One region of the Bacillus sp. GB_SG_008 genome, then DNA from elsewhere that is predicted to be linked to it. Evidence: riboswitches for the same ligand, from Rfam matches in the RefSeq annotation. Region 1 holds a riboswitch; each other region holds the start of a gene.

Region 1 (8,564 bases):
TCTCTTTATCCTGCTCAATCGTTCTTGCGGCCATAATGCCTGGTACGTTACAACCAAAACCAATGATCATTGGAATAAATGCTTTTCCATTTAGTCCAAAAAACTCCATAATACGATCCATTACAACGGCAATACGCGCCATATATCCAGAGTCTTCCAACAATGAAATAAAGAAGAACAATACAAAAATTTGCGGAACGAATACTATAACTCCACCGACACCAGCAATCACGCCATCTGTAATAAGCGCTCGAATAAACTCAGATGCCCCCATATTAGTTAGAGCTGTCGTTACCCAATCTGTAAACGGACCGCCGACAAATGCATCAAGTTGATCAGATAGAGGTGTCCCAATCCACGTAAATGTAACCTGAAAAATGAAATACATGATTCCTAAAAAAATCGGAAGTCCCCAAATTTTATGTGTAATTAATTTATCAATTCGTTCAGAAAAAGGAATGCTTCCTTCTTTTTCATGACGAATGACACTTGTTTTCAACTTTTCAATATACGCTGCACGTACTCCGTACATATGCTGCTCCAGCGTTACATCCAGTTCTACTTCTAATGCAGAGCGAATTGCTACAAGTTCCTTATAAATAGGCAATTGATTTAATTCTTGTTCTACTACTTCATTATTGCTTAAAAATTGAAGTGCAAGCCATCTTGTATGCTCATAATTCGCTTGTTGCAATTTATCCATAACTTGCTGAATTCCTGCATCTACCGTTTCACCATAAGAAAGAATAAATGGCTTCTGTTCTACGCGATCACTTTCGTGAAGAGAAGTTAACAATTCCTCGCAGCCTTTTCCGCTCCTCGCAATAACCGGAATAACTGTTACACCTAGCATTTCAGCCAGTTTCTTCACATCAATGATAATTCCACGCTGCCTGGCAACATCTATCATGTTTAAACCAATTGAGATCGGCTTACCAAATTCTAATAATTGCAAAGTTAAATGCATATTACGCTCGAATTGAGAGGCGTCTACAATGTTTAACATATGATGAAATTCGTCAGTTAATAGGAATTGTGTAACAACCCCTTCATCACGTGACACAGGGTTTAAATCATATACACCTGGTAAATCTATTAAAGTTCCCTTCTTATCTTTTAACTTACCAATCTTTTTTTCTACAGTTACTCCGCTCCAGTTCCCCACATATTCATAAGAACCAGTAAGCGCATTAAATAATGATGTTTTCCCCGTATTTGGATTCCCCAGTAAAGCAACCTTATTCACGCTAATTCCACCTTTATCATTTTCGCATCACAATGGCGAATAGAAATTAATTGCCCGCGGCATTCTAATGTACACGGACCATTAAACATTGCCTTTTGTTTTACACAAAGTTCGCAGCCTTCAGCAAATCCAAATGAAGCTAAACGACGTTTTAATAATTTATCAAGAGATTGTAAATCTTTCACACGTACTTTTTCATCTATATTCATATCAACTAAGTTCATAACTTCTCCCCCTTGGAAGATAACGATAATTATTATCAATATCAATCATATCATGAATTTTTGAAAAAAAACTATACAATATGATGTGAATTTATTAATATTTTTGTACAATTTCAGCATTTTTACGTTACGAAACAAAGTTATGTACGATTCATTTGTCATTCTTATCCATTTTCGTTACAATAAAAGTAACAATCTAAGAATCTCGTTGTCACAGGGGGAGCCGCGTCGCTGAGAGGGAACACATCGTTCCGACCCTTTGAACCTGTTAGTTAATGCTAACGCAGGAATTGTGCAAACGTATATACATAAATAGTTATTTGTAACTTGTATATTTCAATATCCCCCTATGATAGTGATTCTTTTTTTGTAACTTGGATGTAGGGGGAGCTATAAATGCGCAACACAAATTTACAATCGATGATAGAGGCAGCGATTCTCGCAGCATTTGCGTTAGTCATCGATATTTTACCACTATCTATTAAACTTCCAACGAGCGGTTCTATCTCATTTGCTATGATTCCAATTTTTATTATTGCTTACCGCTGGGGATTTAAAACAAGTTTCTTAAGTGGTCTCATTTGGGGATTACTACAAATTGTCGTAGGAGATGCCTACATTTTAACGCCAATACAAGCGTTTATTGAATACTTCATTGCATTTGCCTTTATCGGTTTTGCTGGATTATTTCATACACCAATCCAACAAGCACTTGCCAATAGACAAAGAACAAAAGCAATTACGTATATCATTATCGCTACATTTATTGGCAGCCTAGCTCGTTACTTCTGGCACTTTATTGCCGGTGTTATTTTCTTTGGACAATACGCACCAAAAGGACAATCTGCTGTTTTATATTCCTTCATCGTAAATGGCAGCGCAATGATTGGTTCTTTCGCATTATGTGCCATTTTACTTGTCATTTTATTTACAACAGCACCACGCTTATTTACAAGCGTGAATATGAATTATACAAACAAAAAAAAGATTGCTTAAATAGCAATCTTTTTTTGTGCCTCAGTTTCCCATGTTACTTTCCTAATGTGAATCTATGTGTCTTACCATTTCAGGAGTTTGAGAATGGAGTGTGTCTATCTCTCTCGGCTGCTCTCGTTTATTTTTACCGTTATGCTTATGAATCCAAGATTTCATCTCATTCCATAAAACAACTCTACGCATATCATACCCTATGTGCTGCTTCTTTATATTCTCTTTATAGCTATCATTCCATTTGTGCCACACAACTTTATCATGTGAATCTACCCATACTTCTTGTCGATCAACTACAGTTTTACAGCCTTCATTATTAGCTAGCATAATCATATCATTCTCTAATAATAAAGATAGAGCCGCCGAGTGCCTCTCCATTCCCCTACTCCTTTCTTTTTTAGTGCCTGCCTTTTTTCCCTAAAATGTATGTGCCTTACACATATGTAGTGTATACAAAAAAATCAGTACAAACTATCGATTTACCTTACAAAAAACCTTACAATTTTGTAAGGTTTTAATTGTAAATATTAATATATAAATATATAAACGCTATTACATAAAAATAATATTGCGTGCTTTCATTAATAGTACTCTCCTGTAAAAAATTTAAAGCATCTGTACATACAATCGAGTGCATATCCTGGTTGCTTTTACCCGTTCTTTCGTCTTGATGAAAACTCCCGCCACTTATATCCTGCGGATCTTGAAGTGGGGGTTTCTCGTGTATCACCTTCAAGAGATGCTTAACACAAGTGGAGTTGACACAGCTGCCTGATAGCACAACCCCTCTATTCCATCGGCAAATGCCTTTGGAACTGCTTTTTTTAAGATGTTATAGGCACCATTCACATCTGCGTTCAGTAGTTTGTTCTCCTTCGTACGATACAAGCCGCGTTTGATCCGTTTCCCACTGAATACAGGGATGTCTTCCTCACCGTAAGTCGTGATCGCATCATTGTCTAGAAAGGATGCCTTGCTTGTATACGATTCTTCCACTATTTGTACAGTAATACCTTTTCGTTTTGCTTTATAGGCGATCATTTCAATGAGTAGATTATGCGGGATATGGCAGAACGATTGATTCTGTCGTTTCCCCATATCACTGTTTTGTTTCCATGCTGTATTTTTCCCAATCACAATCATAGAAATCTCCTGTTGAATCGCCAACTGAACAATGTGGTGACTCATTTTATGGAAGAGGTCTTTTATCTTGAGAAACCGTTTCTCATGAAGCCTCTCTAAACGGTTTGATGTGTGTGGGCCTTCTTTTGCTTCTTTTCCATGACGAAGAATACCCAGTAAGCGAGCCTTTTGTTTGTTGTAGTATTGATTAATGCTTTTGATGACATTGCCCTTTACTAACACAGGAGTAGCCCCTGTATTCGTTATGATAGTTGCAATGTTATTAATCCCTAAATCAATACTAATATAACGGTTATTGTCTACATGCTCAGGCAATGGCTTAGATTGTTCTGTCACAATTTCCACCTTAAACTTCCCATAAGCAGGAGAAACACGTACCTCTTTCAAAATTTCGATATATCCGAACAATTTACCGATATTTAATTTTATGCTTGTTTTTGGAAAACGAATGTATTTCTCTTGAAGTTTACATACGTGATTCGTGAAAACAATTTCTTTCATAGATGATTTAATGTATTTGGGAATGCGAGGTCTGCCAGTAAAAGTGGAAGGATGTTTCTGATATGCTTTCATAGAAGCGAAGAATGATTTCCAGTTTTGATATAACTTCTTCATAACCGCTTGATTCGTTTGTGCTGGCAAGTTCATATAATCTTGTTGTTTCATCGTTTTAAACAAACAATCTAGAAAGTTATACGATAAGAAGGATTTCTCCTTTGTAGGGAATGCAAACAAATTACATTTGATTTCTTTTTGTTCTTTTGCGGGTTTTTCTTTCTCCCTTTGTACGCGTTTTCGATACGCACGAAGTTGATTTTCATTCATGATTTCAATATGTGCTTGTAATGTATGAAGAACTTCTTGTTGAAGTGGCTGTAAAGTTTTCTCTGTACATAAAGTCGTATACACTTGGCGAATGTAGAAGTTTGTTGTATTGTAGAGATTTTTTGCGTTTTGACACATTTCTAGGAAGTAGGAGTGTAACTTATGACCTTTCTTGATCCAAATTTGATAGGTTACATATTCTTTTTCTTTCGTCATGATTTTCACCTCCTTCTTTCCTTCATGATACTACAAAACAGCCAGAAAGAACATACATTCGTAATGTCGCGAAAATATTTTTACAAATGCGATGGCAATTCATCTCCCCCTAAAACTAGGCTATGCCCTGCACGTTTTGAAGATGGAGTTTTCTTGCCAATTTTTCGATAAAAATAAAATCATATGACTCTCCTTTTCTATTCAGTTCATTTAATCAATGGAAAGTCTATCACTTTTCTGCGTATAAAAAAAGTAGCACTTCTACTTTAAAGAAAATGCTACTTAAATAAGTAAATGACACATTTACTTTACCTTATTTAAATATCGATAGATGGTCGCTTCTGATGCTTTTAAATGTTTAGCAACTTCACTTACGCCGCCTTTAAGTAAAAATACCCCTTTATCATTAAGTTTTTTTATCCCTTCCATTTTTTCATCAGGAGACATTCTCTCAGGCGAAACTTCGTACTCTATTGAACTACCCCCACCTACCGCTTCGCGCTTGATGTGGGGGTCTTCTCGCCAGATATGATAAAACTCCTGTAATAAAGGAAAAATCGAATATTAAAAATGATAAAATAAGATGTCGTTCTCTTATTATCAAACGATTAAAAGACTTAATCTTTATAGTGAGAGAGTGCTAAGTTTTGAGTTCATCAAAGGCACTATCTTTTAAGAAATCAACCTCTGAGGAGGAAAAGGATGGATACTCCCCAAAAAAATAAGTGGTTTGCACTTGCAGTATTAATTTTAGGCGGAGGAGCAATTTTTAAACTTCCATTTTTAAAAGATGCTTTTTATATTCCTATGATGGATTATTTTCACTTATCTCATACCCAAATAGGGGTAATCTTATCTGTTTATGGGATTATTCAAGCATTTGGTTATATCGCATCAGTGTATATAGTAGACAGGTTTTCTAAGAAGAAAATCATACCTTTTAGCTTAATTGGTGTTGGATTATCAGGATTATATTTAACAACATTTCCTGGTTATTATGGTGTTTTAACCGTTTGGATTATTTTCGCTTTATTTGCAGAGACTGCTTATTGGCCTGCTTTAATTAAAGCTGTACGGTTATTAGGAGATAAGGACGAACAAGGTAGAGTGTTTGGATTCCTTGAAGCAGGAAGAGGAGTGGTTGATACTATTGTTGCTTTTTCTGCCCTTGCAATTTTTAGTTGGTTAGGATCAGGAGCAGCTGGCTTTAGAGGTGCAATTATCTTCCTTGCAGCAACAGCAATTGTTATTGGTATCATTTCTTATTTCTTGGTAGAAGATGACATAATTAAAGATACAGACGAACATGGTAACAAAATTAACAAAAATAAAGCTGCACTAGAAGGTGCTTTACAAGCAGTAAAGATGCCTGAAGTATGGGCAGTATCATTCACTATATTCTCTGTGTATTCCGTCTATATAGGTTTAACATATTTTATTCCTTTTTTAAAAGTGATCTATGGTATGCCTGTTGCACTAGTAGGTGCTTATGGAATTATTAATCAATACGCTTTAAAAATGCTTGGAGGTCCACTAGGAGGATTCTTAGCTGATAAAAAATTCAAGTCTCCATCTAAATATTTAAGAGTTGCTTTTATAGCCGCAATTATTGGGATGACTATTTTTATCTTCTTACCTCATGAGACGATGAATGTATATGTTGGAATGATCTTTACACTTAGTTTTGGCACGATTATTTTTACTCAAAGAGCAGTATTTTTTGCTCCTATTGATGAGGTGGGAATTCCAAGAGAAATCAGTGGTGCATCTGTTTCCATCGCTTGCTTAATAGGATATGCACCTTCGATGTTTGCATTTTCTCTATATGGAAGCATGTTAGATAGAACACCTGGAATGGACGGTTATAAGCATGTATTTTTAACAATGATTGCTTTTTCCGTACTTGGTTTGATTATTAGCAGCTATTTAGTCCGAATTGTTAAGAAGAAAAATGAGTTAAATTCAATTTCAAATGAAGCATGAGATTTATAACAAAAAGATAAGAAAGGTGAGGATATTATGAAAATTGGATTAGAAACAGAAAGCTATCATTTATCATTTTTAATAGCCTGTAAAGCAGTCTTAAGGCTGCTTTACAGATTATAGAGAAGTCCTTTTTTCTATATAATCATTTTATCCCGCATTAACGGGCAGTAATACTCCCACCTCAAAATTCGGTGAAAGCAAAGAAGTTAGGTGGGAGATAAACTGCCCGTAAAAGCCCGATTGGTTCAACTAATAATCAGTGGGGGATGAAGAACCCCCCCACTGATTAAAGTTTCACTTTATTTCTTTGCTACTAACTTCCTTTCCCTAATCTACAATATCCCCCCCTTAATTTTCTATATTTTTATTTAAAAGTAAATCCTCCTTCTCTTTTTTGACTTTTTTGTATGAATCCTTTACAGTCAAACTGTTCATAAGTTTTACAATGTAGGAGGATCAGCATGGAAATCCAAATAAAAGACACTTTAATCTCACAAGAACAGCTGCAAGAAAAAGTAAAAGAGCTTGCACTGCAAATCGAACGTGATTTTGAAGGAGAAGAAATTTTTGTTATTGCTGTACTAAAAGGTTCTTTCGTATTCGCAGCAGATTTAATTCGTCACATTAAAAACGATGTAACAATCGACTTTATCTCTGCATCTAGCTATGGAAACCAAACAACAACAACTGGAAAAGTAAAATTATTAAAAGATATCGATGTAAATATTACAGGTAAAAATGTAATTGTCGTAGAAGACATTATTGATTCTGGTTTAACACTTCACTTCTTAAAAGACCACTTCTTAATGCATAAACCAAAAGCGTTAAAATTCTGTACGCTTCTTGATAAACCAGAACGCCGTAAAGTTGATTTAACAGCTGAATACGTTGGCTTTGTCATTCCAGATGAATTCATCGTCGGCTATGGCATTGACTGCGCTGAAAAATATCGTAACTTACCATATATTGCTTCTGTTGCAACAGATAAATAATACGATATCAGCTTTTTTTACATATATCGGCCATTCGCCAATATACGACATGCATACGTAGTAAAAAAAGTAGCTATGGCTTATACCAATAGCTACTTTTCTACTACTCCTCACTTACAATCTTAAAATAAGAACGCACCGTTAAGAAGTAATAGCCAATATAAATCACACTATATACTCCAATGCTCATTAATAATGGAATTAAAATTTCAAATGGCAATAAATTAGCCAATCCTTTTAGCGCAAATAAGCTATGCAAAATTCCAATGACTAATGGAATCGCAAAAATAAAGCGAATTTGTTTTGCGATTGCTTTCTTCATCTCTTGCTTCGTTACCCCAATTTTACGAAGAACAACATATCGATCACGGTCTGCATTTGCTTCTGTTAATTGTTTAAAGTAAATGATAGAACCTGTTGCAAGTAAGAATACCATTCCTAAGAAAGTACTGATGAACATCATCAGACCAGTTGCTTCCATTCCGCCTTTAAATCCTGTATAGAAATCTCTAAATGACGGTGCAGGCTCAGGCTCTCTCGGCATAATCTTTGTTAATTTTTCCGTTAATGCCTTACTATTCTTCTCATTTTTCACATTAATATTTTTAACAACTCTCGTTCCATTTACCTTTTTCGCTTGCTCGTATACGTCGTCTGGAACAACAACAACTAATTCTCCTAAGTTCGTAACATTACGACCTTCAACACCTTTAATTGTTAATGCCTTCGTTTCATTTCCAAGAGGAAATACCGCTTTATTTCCTGTATATACTGTACTAAATTCATGTCCTTCAATATACGTGCCATCCAATACGAAAGCTTCTCCAGCGGTTAACCTTACCGTATCCATTTTGTTCGCAATTGTATTAAAGGCGGATTGTGACACAAGTTGATATTGTTCTGTCATCATATAATGAGCATTCATACTTATATCAGCTTTTT
Region 2 (6,202 bases), on a different contig from region 1:
CTCAATTGGTGTTTGTTCTGAAGCAAATTCTTCTTGTGCAAAATAAGCTGGATTTACTCGCTCTCCTATTTTCACAATACCACTTAAAGGCTGCAAATGTCCCAATAGTGTTTTTAACATTGTTGTTTTCCCAATACCGTTATAGCCGACGATGGCAATTTTTTCACCGCGCTTTACCTGTAAATCAATTGGCGGGAATAAGGGCGCTGTGTAGCCAATTTGCATATCCTTTGCCTCTAAAATCCGGCTCACAGGATTACAGTAAACATGAAACATAAAACGTGGCTGCAGTGCAGAAGTTGGTTTTCCGATTTTTTTTATTTTTTCTAATACTTTTTCGCGGCTTTTTGCCTGTTTTGCTTTACGAATTTTATTCTTTTGAATAAAGTCCTTTAACTTTCCAATTTCTCTTTGCTGCCTATCATATGCCACTTGTAATTGCTGTTTATTTTGTTCATAGTTTTTTATAAATGTTTGATAATTGCCTATATAACGTTTCATTCCTTTATGTTCTAAATGATAAATTACATTGGTAATTTCATTTAAAAACCCTTCATCATGCGAAACCACAATGTAAGCATGTTCGTAATTTTTCAAATACCCCATAAGCCATTCAATATGAACGTTATCGAGATAGTTTGTTGGTTCATCAAGTAATAAAACATGCGGTTCTTCTAATAATAATTTTCCTAATAATAGTTTTGTTCGTTGGCCGCCGCTTAGTTTTTCCACCTCACGCTCCATACCAAGTGCTAAAATCCCTAATCCCGCAGCAACTTCCTCTATTTTTGCATCAATATGATAAAAATCAGAATGCTCTAGTATACTTTGTAACTCTCCATATTGTACTAACAATTGTTCAAGGTTATCTCCTGCTGTTGCCATTTTCTCCGCTACTTGCCGCATATTATGCTCGATGTCATACAAATGTACAAAGGCACTTTGTAAATATTTCATAATGGTTGTTCCAGCTTGTAAATCAATATGTTGCTGTAAAAAACCAATATTTACATGAGGAAACCATTCAACCTTTCCCGCATCAGGAAGTAACTCTCCTGCTAATATACGCAGTAATGTGGATTTCCCTGCTCCGTTGCTCCCTACAAGGCCAACACGCTCACCTCGAAGTAAGCGAACACAAATATTTTGAAAGATTATTTTATCCCCGTACATATGGGTAACATTTTCAACTGATAACATACTCATTTTACTCTCTCCTTTTCGCCTCAAATACAAAGCCAAACGAGAGAACAGCATGATAAAAACAATATTCAATTAGCTGAACATAAAAATGGGTAAGGCGAACACACCTTACCCATTACAATTTATTATTGTAAGAAAGGAATAAGGTTCTTTATCTACTGTCTTCTGGTCGGCTTTTAATCAAAAATTGGGCAGACTTCTCCCTTATCAAGCCAAAACCATTTGAAGAACAGTTGATAAAGTCATCTTATCCTTTCACTCCTTTTGAAATCATTATTTTCTCATAATAATAGTATAAACAAAGCTCTTATATCATATTCTTCATTTTCCTTTTTGTTCCTGCACTCAAAAGAAAAAACTCTTAACAAATTAAATTTGTTAAGAGTTTTTTCGTCTATTTCCTCATATAAGGAGCCAATATTTTTAATATCTCTGTTTTATCTTCTTTTAGTTCTTCAGATGTTAACATGTCCATTGTTCTAGGTCGTGGCAAGTTCACCTTGACTTCTCCAACAATTGTTGATGGTTGCTGTGACATAATGAAGACACGATCTGATAATAAAATAGCTTCATCTAAATCATGTGTGACCATAATAATGGTTTGCTTTCCTTTTTGCCACGATTCTAGCAGCCAGCTATGAACTTCCATTTTTGTAAATGCATCTAATTTCCCAAAGGGCTCATCAAGCAGCATAATTGGTTTATCACATAAATACGTACGTAAAAAACTAACTCGTTGCCGCATTCCACCAGATAAAGCATCTGGGTAATGATTTGCATATTCATCAAGTCCAAATTGCCTTAGCGCATCCATGCCAGCTTCTAATCGTTTTCTTTTTGGCTGTCCTTCAATTTCTAAAGGTAACACAATATTATGAAGAGCAGAACGCCACGGAAGCAGAAGATCTTGCTGCGGCATATAGCTAACAATCTCCCGATTCATAACGGATTGATTTTCGTAAAGTACATCTCCCTCATTTGCTCCTTCAATTCCAGCAATAATGTTTAATAATGTACTTTTTCCGCAACCACTTGGCCCAACAAAAGAAACAAACTCTCCATCCTGAATTGAGACGTTCATATGCTCTAGCACTGTTTTCCCATCAAATGTTTTCGTAACGTCTTTTACTAGTAATCCGCTCATTTTTCGCTTGGAAGGAATTCGTTTGTAAAGGCCGCTTTCACATCAATTTTCTTTTTAATGACTTTATTGTCATATAAGAAATTCATATAATTGCTCCATACCTCTTCCTTCTGTACTCCCCACGCTTTCGCATCATCTTGATATTTCGTACTTAACCATTTTTGACTTTCTTGCACTAACTCTTTATTGATGTCAGGTACATTTTTAATTAAAATATCCGCTGCTTCTTTCGGTTCCTTAATTGCAAAGTTATAACCATCTGTTGTTGCTTTCATAAATTTCTTCACAAAGTCTTTATCTTGTTTTGCATGTTTTTCACTTGTAATAATAACAGGACTATAATAATCTAACGCCGGATCTAAATCTTTTAACATAATTGTATTCAATTCAATACCTTGTCTCTTTGCTTCAATTCCATCCCAGCCATAATAGATCCACTCAAAATCAGCATCGCGGCCAATAGATTTAAAGAAATCAGTTTGTCCAAGTACAACATTCTGTACCTTACTATAGTCAGCTTGATGCTTATCCATAATTGTTTTTAATGTCGCTTCTTCTGCCGGTGCACCCCAGCCACCATATCTTTTTCCTTCAAAATCCTTTGGTGATGTTATGTTATCTTTTTTTAGAGACGCAAACGCAGATGTATTATGTTGAATAATTGCACCAATTGATACAACTGGAATGTCTTCTACACGTGCTGTTGTTACGTTTTCTTGATAGCTTACACCAAAATCAGCTTTTCCTGATGCAACCATTTGTTCAACAGAAGTATTATCACCCGGCTGAATAATTTCTACATCTAATCCTTGTTTTTTATAGTAATCTTTCGTCTTTGCTACATATAAACCAGTATGGTTTGTATTTGGAAACCAGTCCAATACCACTGTTACTTTCTTCTCTTTACTCTCTGCTCCCTTGCCTGCTTTCTTGTCTGCTGAGCAACCTGCAAATGAAAATAGTAAAGAAGCTGCTAATAACATTTTTAACCCTTTTTTCATTTTCCCTCATCCTTCCTGTAAATCCATGGTGCTGTTAGTCTTGCCATCAATTCGACAATAAAATACAACAATAACGTCATACCAACAATAACAACGGCTATTGCAAATACACGTGCTGTTAAAAAAGATTTCGTTGCCCTTGTCAGCATTACACCTAGCCCTTCACTTGCACCAAGCCATTCTCCAATAATAGCTCCCATTACGCTATACGTAACTGCAATTTTTAATCCAGAAAAAAAGTATGGCAATACTGCTGGAAATTTCACTTTTTGATATACTTGCCACTTGCTTGCTCGCATCGTTTGAAGTAATTTCAGCATCGGTTTATCTACCGTTTGAAAACCTTCTAAAATGCTAAGCGCAATTGGAAAGAAGCATACAAGAATAACAACCATTACTTTTGGTAGCATTCCATAGCCAAACCAAATAATGAATAAAGGTGCTAGCACGACAATCGGAATCGTTTGTGAAATCACCAATAGTGGATGAATTAAGACACGGAACAACGGAATGACGTCCATAATAATTGCAATGCTCGTTCCAATTACAATCGCAAAAAATAATCCGATTAAAACTTCTTCCAGCGTCTGCACCGTATTTGGAAGTAATAAATCTTTCATTTCTATAAGTTCACTTACAATCGCAGAAGGCTTCGGTAAAATCCACGGTTCAATATGAAATACTGACACAGCCCCTTCCCATATTGCAACGAGAAAAAGAAGCCAAACCATTGTAATCGTTACGTTAGATCGTTTCTGTTTTTTCATGCTCTTCACGATACTTCCACACTTTTTCATCAATCGTTACACCTGTGCTTGGACGATAATGAATTTTAATAGAAGTAATGACTTCTTCAGCCCCATCATCTATACAAGCTTGCTGCGCACGTTTGATAATATCAAGAAGCTCATCTAATTCCCCTTCCATCGTTGTTTCCATCGCACCAACTTCATAGCGTACACCAGATTGCTGAACAACCTCAATCGCTTTATCTACAACTGCATATACATCTTTCTGCTTTGCTTGTGGTACAACTGAAAATGAAATCGTAACTTGCTGTGACATACTAAATTCCTCCTTATATTAAATAAGTTTCACGAAAAAAGAAAAGGCTTTCCTGTCATGAAGCCAGGAAAGCCTTATATTCAAGTTACCATAGAATAACATATGCTACGATTCTTGATACAACTCCCTACGCTGGCATTATCCAGATCAGGTTAAGGGTCGATGCATTGTTACATCCTCTCAGCCGCACGGGCTCCCCTGTTCCAATTCGTTTTCATTGTAGCACGGATTATTTTTGTGAACAAACAAAAATAAATTTTTCCATCTAATGATACTGTCCTCAAGTTCATCTTCATATATTCTATTGTACTCACAAATTAATATGGAAAGGTGGAAATTGTATGGGCATTCGCTTTATAAAGATTTCTTCTATTTATTTTGTCATCGGCGTCTGTATGGGGATGTATATGTCAATGTCTCTTAATTTTGCATTAAGAAGTGTACACGTTCACTTGCTGCTTCTTGGCTGGGCTTCAATGATGGCAGCTGGCATTTTATATCATATCTTTCAAGAAGCTGGTCATTCTAAACTAGGAAAAATTCACTTTTGGCTGCTTAATATTGGGCTGCCAATTATGATGATTGCACTAGCTCTTGAGATTTATGGAAATCACGCAGCTATTCCGTTTGTTGCCGGCGGTAGTATTCTTGTTGTTCTCGCTATTATTATATTTTCTATTAATATTTTTACACATATAAAAGAAAATTCATAACGACATTCTTTATAAAGTGAAACTTCCATCAGTGGGATTTTTCTCATCCCCTACCTATCTTCTTCGGATTCTTTACAATCTTGAGGTGGGGGATAACTGCCCTTTATACAAAATACAAGAAAAAGCAGAAGCGGTTAGCACTTCTGCTTTTTCTTGATATTTCAGCTTTTAAATTCTCCAATAAGCTCTCGCAGCTCATAGGCAAGCGTATTTAAACAATTTGCTAATTCTGCTACTTCTTGAACAAACATTTCTTGCTCTTTCATACTTTCTTCCACTGTCTATTCAAAACATATAATGACGAATCTAAATCTTTATTTTTTTGAGATAAGGTAGGGATAGAAGGAAGAATGTAATTACATCAATAAAGCTTAGTCTAATACATTTTTTTAATGGAACAGTGAGAGAAGTTCACAAGGGTAGTCAATAACCAAATATCCACATGCAACCCATTTCTAAAGTTGATGGGCATGTGACGAGAGCTCAAAATGTATTCATTCATATTCACAGATGATATCCTTTTAGTTGGATTTTTACGCTGAGGCAGCAAGAAATTGTTGTTCTTTGAGCATTAATTTGATATTTTATGGAAAGATATACTAGTAAGTATACGATTTGAACGTTCTATTTTTTAGAGTATAACAGGAGGAGAATGAATATGTCGGAAATTGAAGTAGGCGAAATTTTTACCCTTAGCGATGAGAGTAATGAGGAGCAGGAAGTTGAAGTGCTCGGAACGATGAATGTCGAAGGAGCAGAATACATTGCTGTTGGCTTTGTAGAAGACATTCAAACGGAAACAGAGGAAGACATTGATATCTTCTTTTTAAAAGTAGAAGAAGATAGTGAATTCTCATACATTGAGAGTGACGAGGAATTTGAAAAAGTATCTGCTGCGTTTGAGAAAATTATGGACGAGCAAGAATAATATTGGTTGGACACAAGAGGGGGATGCATATCTGCCCTCTGTTTTTGTATATAGGGGTACCGCCCCATTGCCATCAAGTCAAGAAATTCATTGTTTCCCAAAACAATAAATAAACTGGATTCCCATAGGCAACTAGGAAGAGAGAAAA
Region 3 (8,564 bases), on a different contig from region 1:
TTCATTATTTAGCAAAAATAATTCAAGAAAATGACTATGACGTTATTGCGCTGCAAGAGGTAAGTCAGTCGATTACAGCAAGAAATGTATGCGGTAACATGAAAGAAGATAATTTTGTACGCTTATTACAAGCGGAGTTAGAAGAGCTAGGAGCCGCAAAATATGATGTTGTATGGGACTTTGCTCATATTGGGTATGAGGTGTATGAAGAAGGCTTGGCAATTTTGACAAAGCATTCCATTACAAAGAGCGATTCGTTTTTCATATCAGACAGTACAGATGCAACATACTGGAAAACACGAAAAATTGTAAGTGCAACAGTTTCCTATAACAATCAGCCGGTGACAATTTATTCTTGTCATCTTGGCTGGTGGCTTGATGAAGAAGAGCCGTTTAAGAAACAAGTAGCTCATTTATTGAGTTATGTAGATAATAATGAGTTGTCGTTCTTAATGGGTGACTTCAACAACAATGCACGCATACAGAATGAGGGGTATGACTATCTCGTGAAAAATGGTCTATACGACACGTATGAATTAGCAGGAAGAAAAGACGAAGGAACAACTGTGCAAGGAAAGATTGCTGGTTGGGATGAGAACAAGAAAGATTTACGCATCGATCTCATTTTAAGTAATCAGCCTGTGCAAGTTGTTTCTTCCCAAGTGATTTTTAATGATGTGAACCGAAATGTAATATCGGATCATTTTGGTGTTGAAGTTCAAATTAATATGTAATAAGAAAGGCAACCGCCGTGTAAAATACGGATTGGTTGCTTTTTTATTACATTTCATACATAATTTCTATTATTGAACATAAAACTAAATTGGTCATTTAGTGTAGATATCGACATGTATTCATTATATAATGACGTATACAGTTTATCCCGCATTAACGGGCAGTAAAGGATGGAGAAGAGCTGGGAAGAAAACTGCCCGTAAACATCAGTGGGGAATGAAGAAAACCCCCACTGATGGAAGTCTCACTTTATTAGAAAAGTATGGATTATTTTCATTTAAAATTCTGTGTAAACAGTGATATAATGGCAAAATGTATGTATGAATTTGGGAAAAAGAAAAAACATATGATTAGGTGATTAAAAATATGAGACAAATATGGCGTATTTATACGACAGACATACGGAATGTGGCAAAACATTGGGCTGCAATTGTTATCATACTGGGGCTTACCATTTTACCATCGCTATACGCGTGGTTTAATATTGAAGCCTCGTGGGATCCTTATGGAAATACGAAAGATGTTCCTATTGCAGTATCTAATGAAGACACTGGTACAACTTTACGCGGGAAAGATATTAATATAGGGAAAGAGGTTGTTGATTCTTTAAAAAAGGACAAAAACCTTGGTTGGAAGTTCGTTGATGAGAAGCAGGCCATAGATGGTGTAAAGCATGGTGATTATTACGCGAGTATTACCATCCCAAAAGATTTCTCCGAAAAAATTGCAACGGTATTAAGTGATAATCCGCAAAAACCAGAGCTTCAATATTATGTGAATGAAAAAGTCAATGCTATTGCACCAAAGATTACGTCATCAGGTGCATCAGGTGTTGTACAGGAAATAGGTAAAAACTTCGTAAAAACAGCAAACGGTGAGATTTTTAAAATTTTTAATGAACTTGGGATTGATTTAGAAACGAATTTGCCAAGTATTGAAAAAGTAACAGAACTTGTTTTTAAATTAGAAGCGCAGTTTCCAGAGATTAACAATTTAGTTGATACAGCATTAACGGATGCTGATACAGCACAAAAACTTGTGAAAACAGCACAAGCAACATTGCCGACGGTTGAGAATGTCATTCGAGATGGACAAGAAATGACGAAGGATTTAGATGCCTTTTTTGCACAGAATACGAAAACGTTAGAAGCTGCACCAGAAGCAATAAAAAACAATCTAACATTTCTAAAACAGTCTGCAGATGGTGCTGTACAAATTACAGAGTTCTTGAAAAATCCAGCAGGGAATTTAGATTTAGCAAATATTAATGAACAAACATTAACCGAATCATCAAAAACTGTAAAAAGCTTTTTAGCATCTACTCGACAAGTATTAGTATCTACACAACAACTGGCAGATGCTCTAAAACAAAATAATGTCAGTGATCCTGAAAAGACAAAACAAGATCTTCAAATCATTAAAAATCAAATTGATTTTAGAAGTAAACAAGTGGATTCAATCATTTCGTTATTACAAACTCTTAATGAAACATTTAATACAACAATCTTCAATGATAATATTGACCGACTGAAAGGTTTAAAAACGGTATTAGATAATACAAGTAAGAAGATTGATAATATGATTAAGGCTATAGATCAAGGGCAACAGCCATCGCAAGATGCGATTAATGCACTAGATCAAGCGGCTAAAGATGGAATTGCTATTATCGACAGTATTTTAGGAACATGGCCTGATTTGGATCAATTAAAACAACCAGGCGTAAATTTAGACCCAGCGAAAAACGGATTGAATTCTTTAAAAGCAAGTTTAACAACTGGGATCCAATTGATAGATGGGATTATTCCTGTATTAAATGATGTAGATAAAATTGCTGGAGATTTAAATAAAACAACAAATATACCAAATACAATTAATCAATTGAACAAAGTAAAAGGCGATTTCCAAAAAGGAATCAACGGGGCAAATTTAGCATTAGATGCAATGAATAAAGGTCAGAAACCTGCAAAGGATGTAGTTGATGGTATAAATGCTGCATCTAAAAGTGCTTCAGCGGCATTAGGTGACATTTTAGGAAAGTATGATTCCGAAATTGTTCCAAGTTTCAACGATGCTATTGAACGTACGAAACAAATGTCAAAAGATACATCAAAAATCTTAAGTGAAGCAAATAAAAGTCTTCCTGATGTGAAAAAAGTATTAGAAGATGCATCGAAAGGTTTAACTCTTGGCAAAGATGAAGTTGAAAAGATAAAAGCTGAACTTCCTGATGCACAGAAGAAAATTACAGACATTGCTAATAAAATTCGCGATTTTAAATCACAAGAAGATTTAAATGACATCATTCGCTTGTTAAAACATGACGTAGAAAAACAAAGTGATTTCTTCGCAAACCCAGTAAACTTAAAAGAGAACAAATTATACCCAATACCGAACTACGGTTCAGCGATGTCGCCGTTTTATACAGTGTTAGCGTTATGGGTAGGGGCATTACTTATGGTTTCATTGTTAACGGTAGAAGTACATGAGGAAGATGCGGAGTATAGAAGTTATCACATTTACTTTGGTCGTTTTTTAACGTTCTTAACGGTTGGCCTTGCACAGGCGTTTATCGTAGCAATGGGCGATATGTTCTTGCTCGGTACTTATGTAGTAGATAAATTCTGGTTTGTTCTATTTAGTATGTTGATTAGTGGGGTATTCGTCTGTATTGTTTACTCGCTCGTTTCTGTATTTGGAAACGTCGGGAAGTCATTTGCGGTCATTTTACTCGTACTACAAGTTGCCGGTTCAGGTGGAACATTCCCAATTCAGATGACGCCGAAATTCTTCCAAGCTCTTTATCCGTTTTTACCGTTTACGTATGCGATTAGCCTGATTCGCGAGACAGTTGGCGGTATGCTGTGGGATATTGTATGGAAAGATCTTCTCGCATTGTGTATATGGGTCGTTGTTATGCTTGTTATGGCGCTGTTCTTGAAAAAGCCAATTAATAAGTCGAGCAGTAAGTTTGTAGAAAATGCAAAAGGAAGTAAGTTAATTCACTAATAGAAAAAGGTTCCTGCCAGTTATGGTGGGAACCTTTTGTTTATTACAAATCTACATATAGACAAGGTACCATATAAAATTTGATAAAGGGGCTATTCATAAAGATATTTAATCTTTATGAATAGCCCCTTAAGTATGGGTTTAATCAAATTTCAACCCTTTTAATGCTTCTGCGAACGCATTATTTAAAGGTTCTTCTTGTTCTTGTTTTTGTTGTTGTTTTAAGTATTTTTGTACAGAGCGTTTATCCATTTTTCCATGAGATTCTTTCTTACGGCGTTCTTGGAATGAAGAAAGCTTTTCACGATAGCCGCATTTACATGCGAAGATTTGACCTTCTCCTTCACCTCGAAGTTCTAGTTTTTTCTTACACTGAGGGCAGCGTGCATTTGTAGTGCGGGATACATTTTTTCGATGGCCGCATTCACGATCTTGGCACACAAGCATTTTGCCTTTTTTGCCGTTTACTTCTAGCATCGGTTTACCGCAGTCTGGGCACGTTTTTGTTGAAATGTTATCGTGCTTATATTTTTTATCGCTCGATTTAATTTCGGAAACAATTTCTTTTGTGTAGTTTTTCATTTCTGAAATGAATACATCTTTTTTCAATTTACCCTTCGCAATTGCCTCAAGTTTTTGCTCCCATTCAGCAGTTAGTGCAGGGGATTTTAATTCTTCTGGCACTAAATCAAGTAACTGACGGCCTTTTGATGTAATGTGAATGTCTTTGCCACGCTTTTCGATTAAGAACGAATTGAATAATTTATCAATAATATCCGCGCGTGTAGCAACAGTACCTAGTCCACCAGTTGATTTTAACGTGTCTGCAAGTTGTTTATTTTGCGTGCCCATGTACTTTGTGGGATTTTCCATTGCTGAAAGTAATGTTGCTTCATTAAAACGTGCAGGTGGCTTTGTTTGACCTGATGTTTGTGCAATTAGTTTTACGTTTAATGTATCGCCTTTTTCAATGCGAGGTAAGATTTGTTCTTTTAAATCGTCTACTGTCTCGTCATCTTCAAAGCGATGTTCGTATACTTCTTTCCAACCAGAATTAAGAATTGTTTTGCCGCGTGCGACGAAGTTTTCATCACTAATTTTTGCTCGTAACGTTAGTTGTTCGTATTCGAAAGCTGGGAATAAAACTGCTAAGAAACGTTTTACAACTAAATCATAAATTTTGCGTTCTTTATCTGAGAAGGCGGAGAAGTTTACATAACTTTCTGTTGGAATGATCGCATGGTGATCACTTACTTTACTATCATCAACAAACGATTTAGAAGCTTTTATTGGTTTATTTAAGACCTTATTAGCTAAAGAACGATATTCTCCTACTCCACACGCTTTCAAACGTTCTGGAAGTGTTCCTACAATGTCGGATGAGATATAGCGTGAATCTGTACGAGGGTACGTTAATACCTTGTGCTGCTCATATAGTTTCTGCATAATATTTAACGTTTCTTTTGCAGAATAGCCAAAGATTTTATTCGCATCACGTTGTAGTTCTGTTAAGTCATAAAGACCAGGAGCAAATGATTTTTTAGGTTTTTTCTCAATTTCCACGACAGTGGCATTTTGTTTGCCTAGTTTTTTCACAATCGTATCGATTTTTTCTTTATCGAAGCTACGGCTATTGCCTTTTGCATCTTGCCAAGTCAATTTTAACTTGTCTGTTGTTTGGGCTTCGACACCGTAGTATGTTTGCGCTTTGAAGTTTTTAATTTCGTCTTCACGCCCTGCAATGATTGCCACAGTAGGTGTTTGGACACGACCGCAATTTAGTTGCGCATTGAATCGTGTAGTTAATGCGCGTGTTGCGTTAAGACCGATATACCAGTCGGCTTCAGAACGTGCGACAGCTGAAGCGTATAAATTGTCATATGCTTTACCAGGCTTCAAATTTGCAAAGCCATCTTTAATTGCTTTATCGGTAACAGATGAAATCCATAGACGTTTAATAGGTTTATTCATTTTAACTTTATCAATAATCCAGCGAGCGACTAATTCTCCTTCTCTTCCTGCATCTGTAGCCACGATGATTTCATTTACATCATTTCTAGTCAGTTGACTTTTAACAGCATTAAACTGTTTGCCGGTCTGCTTAATCACTGTTAATTTTAAGCGTTCAGGTAGCATTGGAAGATCTTCTAGATTCCATTTTTTATATTTCACATCATAGCTTTCTGGATCTGCTAATGTAACGAGATGCCCTAAAGCCCAAGTAACGATATACTTATTTCCTTCAATATAACCATTTCCTTTTTTATCACACTTCAATACACGTGCAATATCACGTGCAACAGAAGGTTTTTCAGCAATTACAACACTTTTTGCCATATTTAAAACATCCTTTCGAATTTCCGTAAGTTAACTATAGCATACATCTCTTTTGGATTCAGTTATTCCGAAGATTCGCATCCATTGTTATTAATTACATACTCTACATCTTTGATTGGTTAAGAGGGGGGCGAGTTTTTATAACAAAATGTAACTTGTGATTTTGATAGAATAAGAGTAGACTCTGAATTAGATGAATAATAAAACACATGGGAGTTTGCGGATGCAAACTGAGAGTACGGCTAATCTGTCGTTGACCATTTGAACCTGTTGGATAATGCCAGCGTAGGGAGAGTGTGAAAACGCATATTAAGACACTTTGCATACGCAAAGTGTCTTTTTTAGCTATATCTCCCATTATAAAAAAAGGGGATTGATAAATATGAAAATCGAAGAAATTGCACAAGTAATCGAAACAGTACGAGAAAGAAATCCGCTCGTTCATAATATTACAAATGTTGTTGTGACAAATTTTACAGCTAATGGCTTACTTGCATTAGGTGCATCGCCTGTAATGGCATATGCGAAAGAAGAAGTAGCTGAAATGGCAAGTATTGCTGGAGCGCTTGTTTTAAATATGGGAACACTTCGCCCGGAAGAAGTAGAAGCGATGCTCATTGCTGGGAAATCAGCAAATGCGCATAATGTACCGATTTTGTTTGATCCTGTTGGTGCTGGTGCAACTTCGTACCGAACAGAAGTTGCAAGATATCTCCCGAGTGAAGCAAAACTAGCAATTATCCGCGGCAATGCGGCGGAAATTGCAAATGTTATTGATGAGAAGTGGAAGATTAAAGGTGTTGATGCAGGGGAAGGAAACGGTGATGTTGTTTCAATTGCGAAACAAGCAGCAGAGCAGTTAGATACCGTTGCTGTTATCACTGGAAAAGAAGACGTTATAACAGATGGAGAAAGAACATTTATTCTTCGTAATGGTCATCCTATTTTAACAAAAGTAACAGGAACAGGCTGTTTATTAACATCTGTGATTGGAGCATTTGCAGCAGTCGAAAGGGACTATGTAAAAGCGGCAGTCGCAGCGGTAACGTTTTACGGTGTAGCGGCAGAAATTGCGGCAAACAAAACAGTTGAACAAGGGCCAGGAAGTTTCCAAATTGAATTTCTTAATCAGTTAGCAAATGTTACTGCAAAAGACGTTGAACAATATGGGAATGTCGAAGAAGTTCGTTAAGAAAGGATGAGAGAAATGGCGTGCATCGATAAACAGTATATGTCCGAGTTATTACAAGTATATTTTATTATGGGGAGTAACAATTGCTGTAAAGATCCATTACAAGTCATGAAAGAAGCACTTGATGGTGGAATTACAATCTTTCAATATCGTGAAAAAGGTGAAGGAGCATTAATGGGAGAAGAACGATATGCATTTGCAAAGCAGCTTCAGTCTTTGTGCAAAGAGTATAATGTTCCATTTATCGTAAATGATGATGTGGAATTAGCACTAGAATTAGATGCAGATGGCGTTCATGTTGGACAAGATGATGAGGGCATTAAGACAGTACGTGAAAAAATGGGTGATAAAATAATTGGTGTATCCGCTCATACAATAGAAGAAGCACGTTTTGCGATTGAAAATGGTGCCGATTATTTAGGGGTAGGGCCGATTTTTCCAACAAATACGAAAAAAGATGCAAAAGCAGTACAAGGAACGGAAGGATTACGTTTCTTCCGCGAAAGTGGCGTTGAAGTTCCAATTGTCGGCATTGGTGGAATTACAATTGAAAATGCTGCTTCTGTCATTGAAGCGGGTGCGGATGGGGTGTCCGTTATTTCTGCAATTAGCTTAGCGGATTCTCCTTATAATAGTACGAAAAAATTAGCGGAGTTAGTAAAAAAATAATCAGTTCATATATGAAAGGAATCATTTCTAACATGAAGAAATGGTTCTTTGTCGGTTTGAAATAAAGTTGTACTGGTTATAAGAAAGTCGTACCGTTTATAAAAAAGATGTACTGTTTGTAAAAAAGTTTGATCAAAAATCCTGCATGAAATGCAGGATTTTTTTTATTCAACAATCGGGCCAGATTGTTGAAGCTGATGAAAATATTTTGTTTGAATATGAAGTATTACACTTAAACTAATGGTGCAGGTTAATTGAAGAAGAATAGATTTCAGAAGATCGTTATTAGAGTCGATTTTTTTTCTTTGTCACTGTTTCAGATAAAAGAGCTACTATTTGAAGCACGTTGGAGCCCCATTTATAGTGATAATATTTTATGAATTGGAAAACAATAGTGCTTAGGAAAGGAAGGACTGCGAATGTCTGTGAAAAAGTGGTTAACTGGATTGGTCGTTTTGCTTACGATGATTGTGGTTGTGACAACTCCGGGCTCACTCAGTGTATTTGCCGAATCCGGCGTCGTAACACAGCCTATTGAGTCAGTGAAAGTGATTGAGGTCGAGTTGAATGATGATTACTTTAATCCGAATGTCATCACTATTCCGATTGGAAGGACGACAACGTT
Region 4 (8,564 bases), on a different contig from region 1:
TTCAAATGGAATAATTTCCCTTGACAATGTCACTTGTATGGGCTGATTAATATATTTTTGTAAATGAAGCATAATAATCACCTTTCTCGTAATTACATAATCTCCTCCTTCTAACATAGTGGAAGGAGGGAGATGTTTTAAGATGTGAAGATTAATTTAACCCAATAATATAAACATAGCAGTGTAAAAATGACGGTTGGCGGAATGACAAGAAGTGTAGTTTTTATATAGGTATCCCAACCGATAGTTACTTTTCCTTTTTTCACAATATACATCCACATTAAGCTTGCTAATGTACCAATCGGGAGTAATAATGAGCCCATGTCACTACCGATGATGTTTGCAAGATAAATGGTTTTCAATGTAATAGGATCTAGTCCCATTTCGGTGAGTTCAATTGTGCCAATCATTAAGGCAGGATGGTTATTAAAAATGTTAGAGAGGATAGAGACTAGGCCCCCCATAACAAAAGTGGCATGAAATAAACTACCAGTGATGATTGGCTGAAATGTAGTGATGAGCAGGTTGGTTAAGCCGATGTTATTAAGTCCATACACAATCACGTACATAGAAAATGCGAAAATTAAGACATACCAAGGTGTTTTTTTAATCATATCATGAGGTGGAAGGCGCAGTTTGTACCATCTCCACCCGAGTAAAATAACGGAGCCAATGACTGCTACAATGGCGATAGAAAACTGAAAGAAAGATGCGATAAATAAGCTGATACGAACGCATAAAACAAATAATAGAATTCCAAGCATAAACCTTGTTCGCTTACGATTTTCATCAATTGCGGGACGTGGTTGCAGTGGGTGAAAGGATTTTTTAACGAAATTTTCATCTAAGTATGTCGACAAGACCGGGAGTTTTTTAGGGATTTTTTTCCGAAACACAAGGAATAACAGAAACGACATAAAAAGGAGACCTAACGTAGCGGGAACAAACATCATGGCTGTGTGCATGTATAAGTCCATATCAATAATTCTCAAGGCGATTAAATTCACAATATTGCTTACACCAATCGGCGCGCTTGAGGCAGTGGCGATGAGTGCACCACTTAGTAAGTAAGGTATTTTTTGATCATGTGTGAGTCGCAAATGGTGTAACAAAAGCAGTAAAATGGGAGTTGTAATTAAGATGCTACCATCGTTATTGAAGAATAATGTCATGAGAAAACAAAGAAGATTTGTATACCAAAAGAGGCGAATACCAGAGCTTTTTGCTTTTTTAGCAAGTTGAACGGCGCACCAATAAAAAAAGCCGAAACTCTCTAATACGATTGCCATAACAATGGTAGCCATAATTGTTATGGCGGCGCCAATAATTTTTGAGCTAATATCACCCAAGTCGGTAAGAGAAACTGTACCGCTTAAAATGACAATTACTGCACCAACTGTTGCTGGAATTGCTTCATTCATCCCTTTGGGACGCCAAAAGATGATGAGCGTGGTTCCGAGAAAAGCGAGTATGGTTATTGTAGATTGTAGGTTTATCAACTCTTTCACCCCTGTTCTTATCGTGAAAAGTTTACATAAGACATACGTCCTGCACTGGCTTATATTCTATATGTATGAAGTGCGGATTCGGCTTGTACTGAGTGAAATACCCATTTTTTGAATAAGGAAAAAAATAATATAAATACCTTTGCATTTTTTTGACAATGATGTATGATAAGAGCGTAGTGAAAATTTAATCAGTGATAAACTAGGGGTGCCCAAGAGCTGGGCTGAGAGGGAAGCGTGTTGAAGCTTCTTAACCCTTTGGACCTGATCTGGTTCGTACCAGCGGAGGGAAGTTAACGGCTTTACATAACAATGCCTTATGTTGCCAGGTCCTATTCTTTATTATGGACCTGGCTTTTTTATTTGAGCATATACTAGCCGCTAGTTCTCATCCTGGTCATAAGAAAAGTGGAGCCAACTGTTTAGACGCAAGGGTCTAGGCGGCGAAACTGAATCTAAAGAAAAGCGGAGGTTACTTCGCTAAGACACAGGGGAGGAAACACATTTATGAAACAATCTGTTTCAGCTGAGCAAATTGAGTTGAAGTCAAGTTTACCGGGAAGTAAGAAGGTATATGTAGAGGGTACGCGTGAAGATATGAAAGTACCGATGCGCGAGATTGCACAAAGCGATACAAACGGTGTAACAAATCCATCTATTCGTGTGTATGATACGAGTGGTCCTTATACTGATCCGGATTACAAAGTGGAATTAGAAAAGGGGATTCCAACGCCGCGCCGCTGCTGGATTGTGGAACGTGGAGATGTAGAAGAGTATGAAGGTCGTGAAGTGAAACCGGAAGATGATGGTGTAAAAGTAGCAGCTAAACATACGCCTGTATTCCCGCAAATGGGACGTAATCCGCTTCGCGCAAAAACTGGGGAAAATGTTACGCAAATGCATTATGCGCGTAAAGGTATTATCACAGCAGAGATGGAATATGTGGCGATTCGTGAAGGCGTGGAACCAGAATTTGTACGTAAGGAAATTGCTGAAGGTCGTGCCATTTTACCGGCAAATATTAATCATCCGGAAGCAGAACCAATGATTATCGGGCGTAACTTCCATGTGAAAGTAAATGCGAATATCGGGAACTCAGCTGTATCATCGTCGATTGCAGAAGAAGTAGAGAAGATGACATGGGCAACACGTTGGGGCGCAGATACAATTATGGATCTTTCTACTGGGAAAAACATTCATACGACGCGTGAATGGATTATTCGTAATGCGCCTGTACCAGTTGGAACAGTGCCGATTTACCAAGCGCTTGAAAAAGTAAATGGGATCGCGGAAGATTTAACGTGGGAAGTATACCGTGATACGCTAATTGAACAAGCAGAGCAAGGAGTAGATTACTTTACAATTCATGCTGGTGTACTGCTTCGTTACATTCCGCTTACAGCAAAGCGTGTAACAGGAATTGTATCACGCGGTGGTTCGATTATGGCCCAGTGGTGTTTATATCACCATCAAGAAAACTTCTTATATACACATTTTGAAGAGATTTGTGAAATTATGAAGAAGTACGATGTTTCCTTCTCTCTTGGAGATGGATTACGCCCTGGTTCAATTGCGGATGCAAACGACGAAGCTCAATTTTCTGAGCTGGAAACATTAGGAGAACTTACGCAAATTGCTTGGAAGCATGATGTACAAGTGATGATTGAAGGCCCAGGACATGTACCGATGCATTTGATTAAAGAGAATATGGATAAAGAACTCGACATTTGTCATGGTGCACCGTTCTATACGCTCGGACCGTTAACGACAGACATTGCACCGGGTTATGACCATATTACTTCTGCGATTGGAGCAGCGATGATTGGTTGGTTCGGTACAGCAATGCTTTGCTATGTAACACCAAAAGAACATCTTGGCTTACCAAACAAAGATGATGTTCGTGAAGGGGTTATTACGTACAAAATTGCCGCGCATGCTGCTGACCTTGCAAAAGGTCATAAAACAGCACATCAGCGTGATGACGCTCTTTCTAAAGCGCGTTTTGAATTCCGCTGGCGTGATCAATTTAATTTATCATTAGACCCTGAGCGCGCAATGGAATATCACGATGAAACATTACCGGCAGAAGGAGCAAAGACAGCGCATTTCTGCTCAATGTGTGGTCCGAAGTTTTGCAGTATGAGAATTTCGCATGATATTCGTGAGTATGCAAAGGATAATGATTTAGAAACGACAGAAGCAATCTCAAAAGGTATGAAAGAAAAAGCAGAAGAGTTTAAAGAAACAGGCAGTCAATTATATCAATAATTAGAAAGCATCTTTCTGAACACCTCTTAATCTATGATCATGTGTACCCTAACCTAATATAGATGATAGTCCCCCTGCTGAGCGAGAGCAGGGGGATTTTGTTATACTTTACATAAAAAGCAAGGGAAATCAGAGGGGTAAAAATGAAACAGAAAATTGTTCCTGCTACTGCATTTATATTACAGATTCTTTTTGTTGTTACATTCGTTTTTTTATTGTCACCGAATTATGAGAAACAAATGGATATTATCATAACAGCTGTCAGCACGTTATTTCTTGTGTTTAGTAGTTTTGGCCTTTCTGTATATTCATTTGCGAAGAAGTGGTACCCGAAATTATCGTTTTTCTTTATGATTACATCATGCATGTTGCTTGCTTATTTTATCTTGGCTTTTATTCTTCCCGAGGCGGGGATTCCGCCTTATCTCTGTCACCGATTTACGGAGCGTTAGTATTAATAGAAATAGGAACCTTCCGTATATATTTTGGAGGGTCCCTATAAGGTGTTTTATCCCGCATTAATGGGCAAAAACGAGCTGCACCCAGTAGTATAGGAGGAAGAGTGTTACGATTGTTGTGAGTGGAATGACAATTAAGGAGACACTCAAGTAATCTTTCCATTTTACTTTGATTTTATTTTGTTTCAAGATATACATCCAAATAAGGGAAGCAAGTGTACCAATTGGTAGTAATAATGATCCCATATCGCTACCAATGATGTTTGCGAGGTAGATTGTTTTGAGGGTAACAGGATCTAATCCCATTTCCGTTAAAGTAATGGTTCCAATCATTAAGGCCGGATGGTTATTAAAGAAGTTGGATAGAATTGAAACGAGTCCACCCATCATAAAGCTTGCATGTAATAAACTTTGATTTACGATTGGCTCACATACTTGTACAAGCCAAGCTGTTAATCCAGCGTTATGAAGCCCGTAAATAATGACGTACATGGAAAAAGCAAATATGAGAATGTGCCACGGTGTCTTTTTTAATATATCGACTGGATTTGTTCGTAAATAATACCATCTCCAGATGAGTAGAACGAGAGAGCCAATTACGGCAACAATTTCAATCGGAATCGCAAAGAATGAGGCAACGAAAAGAAGACAACGCATAAGGAAGACAAACAGTAACACTTTTAACATAAATTTTGTGCGTTTGCTTTTTGTATCAACAGAATCTTTCCCCTTTAATGGGTGAAAGTGTTTTGTGAAAAAGACTTCTTCAATGTCATAAGCGGATGTTGGTAGTTTTTCCGGTAATTTCTTTTTCACAACTAGGTACATGAGCCATGACATAAAGATAAGCCCTAACGTTGCAGGTACGAACATCATTGCTGTATGCATATAGAGTGTCATATGAACGATGTTTAATGCGATTAAATTTACAATATTACTAACGCCAATTGGAGCACTAGAAGCAGTTGCAATTAATGCACCGCTTAATAAATATGGAATTTGTTGTTGTGGTTTTAATTGAAGGTTTTTCAAAAGCAGAATTAAAATTGGTGTGGTAATTAAAATACTGCCATCGTTATTAAATAATAGCGTCATGAGAAAACAGAGTAATTGAATGTACCAATATAGACGGTGCCCGGAACCTTTTGCTAAGTTCGCGAGCCGGGCTGCTGCCCAGTGGAAGAAACCAAAACTTTCTAATATAACGGCCATAACGATTGTCGCGATGATGGTGATAGAGGCGCCGCCGATTTTACTAATAATATCGGCAATGTTGCTGCGTGTTACAAGACCGGTAATAATGATAATCCCCGCTCCAATTGCAGCTGGCCATGCTTCGTTTATTCCTCCTGGCCGCCAAAATATAACGACCATGGTGATGACAAAAACAAAAAGTGTAATCCAAATTTCAATACCCATAGCTAGCCTGCCCTTCTTGATTCTTTAGTTTGAACAAGAATATTTCTACTTGTCCACGACCTTATATTTAATCATATTCATATTCTTAAAAGAAGGTATGGGGTATTACACTAACTATTGTAAATATGTGCGTTTGGTACTTTGAGGAAAAGACCTAGTATATAGGGAATTCTAAATGAAAATAGGCACATATCCAGTATGTGCCTATTAGGTATTTATAATAGAAAGGTTATTACAGGCATCTACCTAGTTTTCTTTTGGTAGGTAGACGTGGATGAAAATATGCTACTTATTTCGTGGTAGATGATGTTTGACTAAGAATTTTGTTATCAGTATGGGTATTTGTAATACTGTCTGTAAGAGCCTGATTGGTTCAACTAACCTTCTGGAAAAAACGTTCCCAGAAGGAAGTTTCACTTTACCCCGCTCAAACGGCTGGTAAGAAGTGAACGCAGGAAGAAGAGCAAACCAGCCGTAAGAGCCCGATTGGTTCAACTAATCCTCAACGAGAAAACCATTCGTTGAGGAAAGTTTCACTTTACCCCGCTCAAACGGCTGGTAAGAAGTAACTACAAGAAGGGGAGCAAACCAGCCGTAAGAGCCCGATTGGTTCAACTAATCTATCGTGAGGAAAAGCGTCTCACGATAGGAAGTTTCACTTTATTTTAAAAAAGTTCGATCTTTCAAGAATAAGTTCCAGAAGAAGATGAAGCCTGGTAATAGTATTGCGATACCGACTGCATAGAGAATGAGCAGCGCATAAAACGTTTCTTTCGTTGTAAAACTTGTGAACACAGTCACTTCTGGATAAATAATATATGGAAGGTGTGCAACGCCGTAAGCGTAGCTTGCAAATCCATACTGGGCAACGACAGAAAGAACAGCAATGCGCGGCCAGCCGAGTGTTTCATGTTTTTGGTTTGTCCACCAAAGGGAGGAATAGCCAATGATAAAAAAGATGATCGAGATTGTAAACCATTTGAATTGTTTAATTAATCCTTCCATGAGCCAATGTGTTTCTGGCTCCATTACGACAAGTGCGACGATGGCGGTGACAAGCGTTGCAGGACCGAGCACGATGGCGTTTCTCCGGTAGACACGATATGTATCTTCGGATCCTTGTTCTCTAGCAAAATCAGCGAGAAAGAGCGCTGATAAAAAGAGTTCTGATGTTAAACCAAAGAGCATGTACCAGTATACGACTGGACTTGATAATAACTTTCCATATAATAATGTTTCTTTGCCACCAGTAGTGGTAATGAAGGCTCCTTCTGTTACAGGAAGAACTGTAATTAAGAGAGCTGGAATTAATAGACCGGTAATGCCCGAAATAATGCGCATTATACGCTCATACTTTGGCAAGGAATAAGAAAACACCATAAAAGTACTACGAATTGTAACGAGTATGAGAATTAAGGTAACAGGTAAAAACATTGCGGTTGCGAGTGTAAATGCAGCTTTTGGAAAGAAGCCGAGAAACGCAACAACGACAAAGACTAGAAATGTATTTGTAACTTCCCATGTTGGGGACAAATAGCGATTAGCAAGTTTTCCGGCAAGTGTTGGATGCTTTGCATACACCATCCCCCAAAAGCCGGCCCCAAAATCAATTGAACCTAAAATACTGTATACAAAGACGACAGCCCAGAGAATGATAATAGCAATGCTTGCTTCAGGCATGTGAGTCCCCTCCGTTCGGTTGTAAGTCTTGCTTCAATGGATGGCGCCTAAAGAATGTTCGTAATACGAAGACAGTTAAGATGCCAAGTGCAATGTAAAGTACGACAAATACGACAAATAATGGCCCAACAAAGTCGGCGCGCGTTGCAGCATCTGTTGTACGTTGAAAACCGTAAATCGTCCAAGGCTGCCGTCCGCTACAGCTGAAAATCCAGCCACATTCAATGCCGAGAAGCATAATCGGACCGCCCGCAGCGATTGCCCCTAGCAGCCATTTTGGCAATTGCCCGCCTTTTTTTCGGTAAATGAAGTACCAATATCCAAGTGCAATTGCAGCGACAGCGAATGAAAATGTAGCTGCTCCAACCATTAAGTCAAAGAATAAATGGGTGTAAAAAGGAGGCCACGTGTCTGGTGAAAATTCATTTAATCCTTTTACAACCGTATTTGGAGAAAAACCAACTAACATACTTAACATGTTTGGGAATTCAATGGCGTATTTTAATTCGTGTGTTTCTGGATCGAGAACGCCTCCAACGGCTAGTGGTGCATGTGACTGTGTATGAAATAATGCTTCTGCTGCTGCCAGTTTCTCTGGTGAGTGCTCATGAAGTCCAATCGCAGATTCATGTCCAGAAACCCACATAATCGCGCCTGTAATGAATGTGACCATAAGACCTAAGTACAATCCTTTTTTATGATAAGCAATCTCCCGTGCACTTTTATTTCGTTTTAATAATTTAAAGCCAGCGATAGAAGCAATGACAGCAGCTCCTGTTGCATAGGCGGTAATGACAACATGAACGGAGCTTGTGAAAAAGCTTGGATTAAAAAAGGCTTTCCAAGGATTGACGTTATAGACAGAGCCGTCCGGTGCCATTGAAAATCCGGCTGGTGTATTCATCCACGTATTTGCTGATGTAATGAGTACAGCGGATGCAGTCGCGCCGAGCATAACAAAAAAGAGCGATATTAATCGCATGAATGGTGGTAATTTGTCTGCAGCATAAACGTAAATGGACATGAACAATGCTTCTAGGAAGAAGGCGAAAATTTCAATTTGAAATGGAACGGAAATGACTTGTCCAACAATTTTCGCAAAGCCAGGCCAAAGCAAGGAAATTTGGACGCCTACAATTGTTCCTGTTGGAATGGCAACACCAAGAAGAATCGCAAATGCTTTCGTCCATCTTTTTGCCATCACAGAGTAATCGGAGTCCTTCTTCCAGTGATA

What was found. A riboswitch is a leader RNA that binds a small molecule or an ion and turns the genes downstream of it on or off. The one in region 1 is predicted to bind thiamine pyrophosphate.
Region 2: linked by a shared signal. The riboswitch ahead of ACTDJC_RS17950 (MTH1187 family thiamine-binding protein) and the one ahead of thiT (energy-coupled thiamine transporter ThiT) in region 1 are both predicted to bind thiamine pyrophosphate.
Region 3: linked by a shared signal. The riboswitch ahead of thiM (hydroxyethylthiazole kinase) and the one ahead of thiT (energy-coupled thiamine transporter ThiT) in region 1 are both predicted to bind thiamine pyrophosphate.
Region 4: linked by a shared signal. The riboswitch ahead of thiC (phosphomethylpyrimidine synthase ThiC) and the one ahead of thiT (energy-coupled thiamine transporter ThiT) in region 1 are both predicted to bind thiamine pyrophosphate.

Annotation. Positions count from the first base shown of each region.
Region 1 is NZ_JBPZSK010000010.1:53,928-62,491, reverse strand. It holds gene feoB (ferrous iron transport protein B) at 1-1,246, opposite strand, end outside; gene ACTDJC_RS19985 (FeoA family protein) at 1,243-1,470, opposite strand; TPP riboswitch at 1,677-1,778, shown strand; gene thiT (energy-coupled thiamine transporter ThiT) at 1,867-2,466, shown strand; gene ACTDJC_RS19975 (hypothetical protein) at 2,509-2,838, opposite strand; gene ACTDJC_RS19970 (RNA-guided endonuclease InsQ/TnpB family protein) at 3,193-4,644, opposite strand; gene ACTDJC_RS19965 (helix-turn-helix domain-containing protein) at 4,948-5,118, opposite strand; gene ACTDJC_RS19960 (MFS transporter) at 5,347-6,627, shown strand; gene hpt (hypoxanthine phosphoribosyltransferase) at 7,092-7,622, shown strand; gene ACTDJC_RS19950 (FtsX-like permease family protein) at 7,726-8,564, opposite strand, start outside.
Region 2 is NZ_JBPZSK010000007.1:107,203-113,404, forward strand. It holds gene ACTDJC_RS17930 (ABC-F family ATP-binding cassette domain-containing protein) at 1-1,206, opposite strand, end outside; gene ACTDJC_RS17935 (ABC transporter ATP-binding protein) at 1,598-2,347, opposite strand; gene ACTDJC_RS17940 (ABC transporter substrate-binding protein) at 2,344-3,348, opposite strand; gene ACTDJC_RS17945 (ABC transporter permease) at 3,345-4,145, opposite strand; gene ACTDJC_RS17950 (MTH1187 family thiamine-binding protein) at 4,093-4,413, opposite strand; TPP riboswitch at 4,521-4,623, opposite strand; gene ACTDJC_RS17955 (cytochrome-c oxidase) at 4,755-5,126, shown strand; gene ACTDJC_RS17960 (methyl-accepting chemotaxis protein) at 5,288-5,392, opposite strand; gene ACTDJC_RS17965 (DUF1292 domain-containing protein) at 5,785-6,054, shown strand.
Region 3 is NZ_JBPZSK010000007.1:117,149-125,712, reverse strand. It holds gene ACTDJC_RS18005 (endonuclease/exonuclease/phosphatase family protein) at 1-734, shown strand, start outside; gene ACTDJC_RS18000 (YhgE/Pip family protein) at 1,102-3,741, shown strand; gene ACTDJC_RS17995 (DNA topoisomerase III) at 3,883-6,078, opposite strand; TPP riboswitch at 6,278-6,387, shown strand; gene thiM (hydroxyethylthiazole kinase) at 6,461-7,270, shown strand; gene thiE (thiamine phosphate synthase) at 7,277-7,939, shown strand; gene ACTDJC_RS17980 (cupredoxin domain-containing protein) at 8,359-8,564, shown strand, end outside.
Region 4 is NZ_JBPZSK010000002.1:259,775-268,338, forward strand. It holds gene ACTDJC_RS06280 (DUF2642 domain-containing protein) at 1-72, opposite strand, end outside; gene ACTDJC_RS06285 (arsenic transporter) at 138-1,496, opposite strand; TPP riboswitch at 1,700-1,813, shown strand; gene thiC (phosphomethylpyrimidine synthase ThiC) at 2,013-3,773, shown strand; gene ACTDJC_RS06295 (hypothetical protein) at 3,917-4,225, shown strand; gene ACTDJC_RS06300 (arsenic transporter) at 4,292-5,650, opposite strand; gene ACTDJC_RS06305 (cytochrome d ubiquinol oxidase subunit II) at 6,311-7,330, opposite strand; gene ACTDJC_RS06310 (cytochrome ubiquinol oxidase subunit I) at 7,323-8,564, opposite strand, start outside.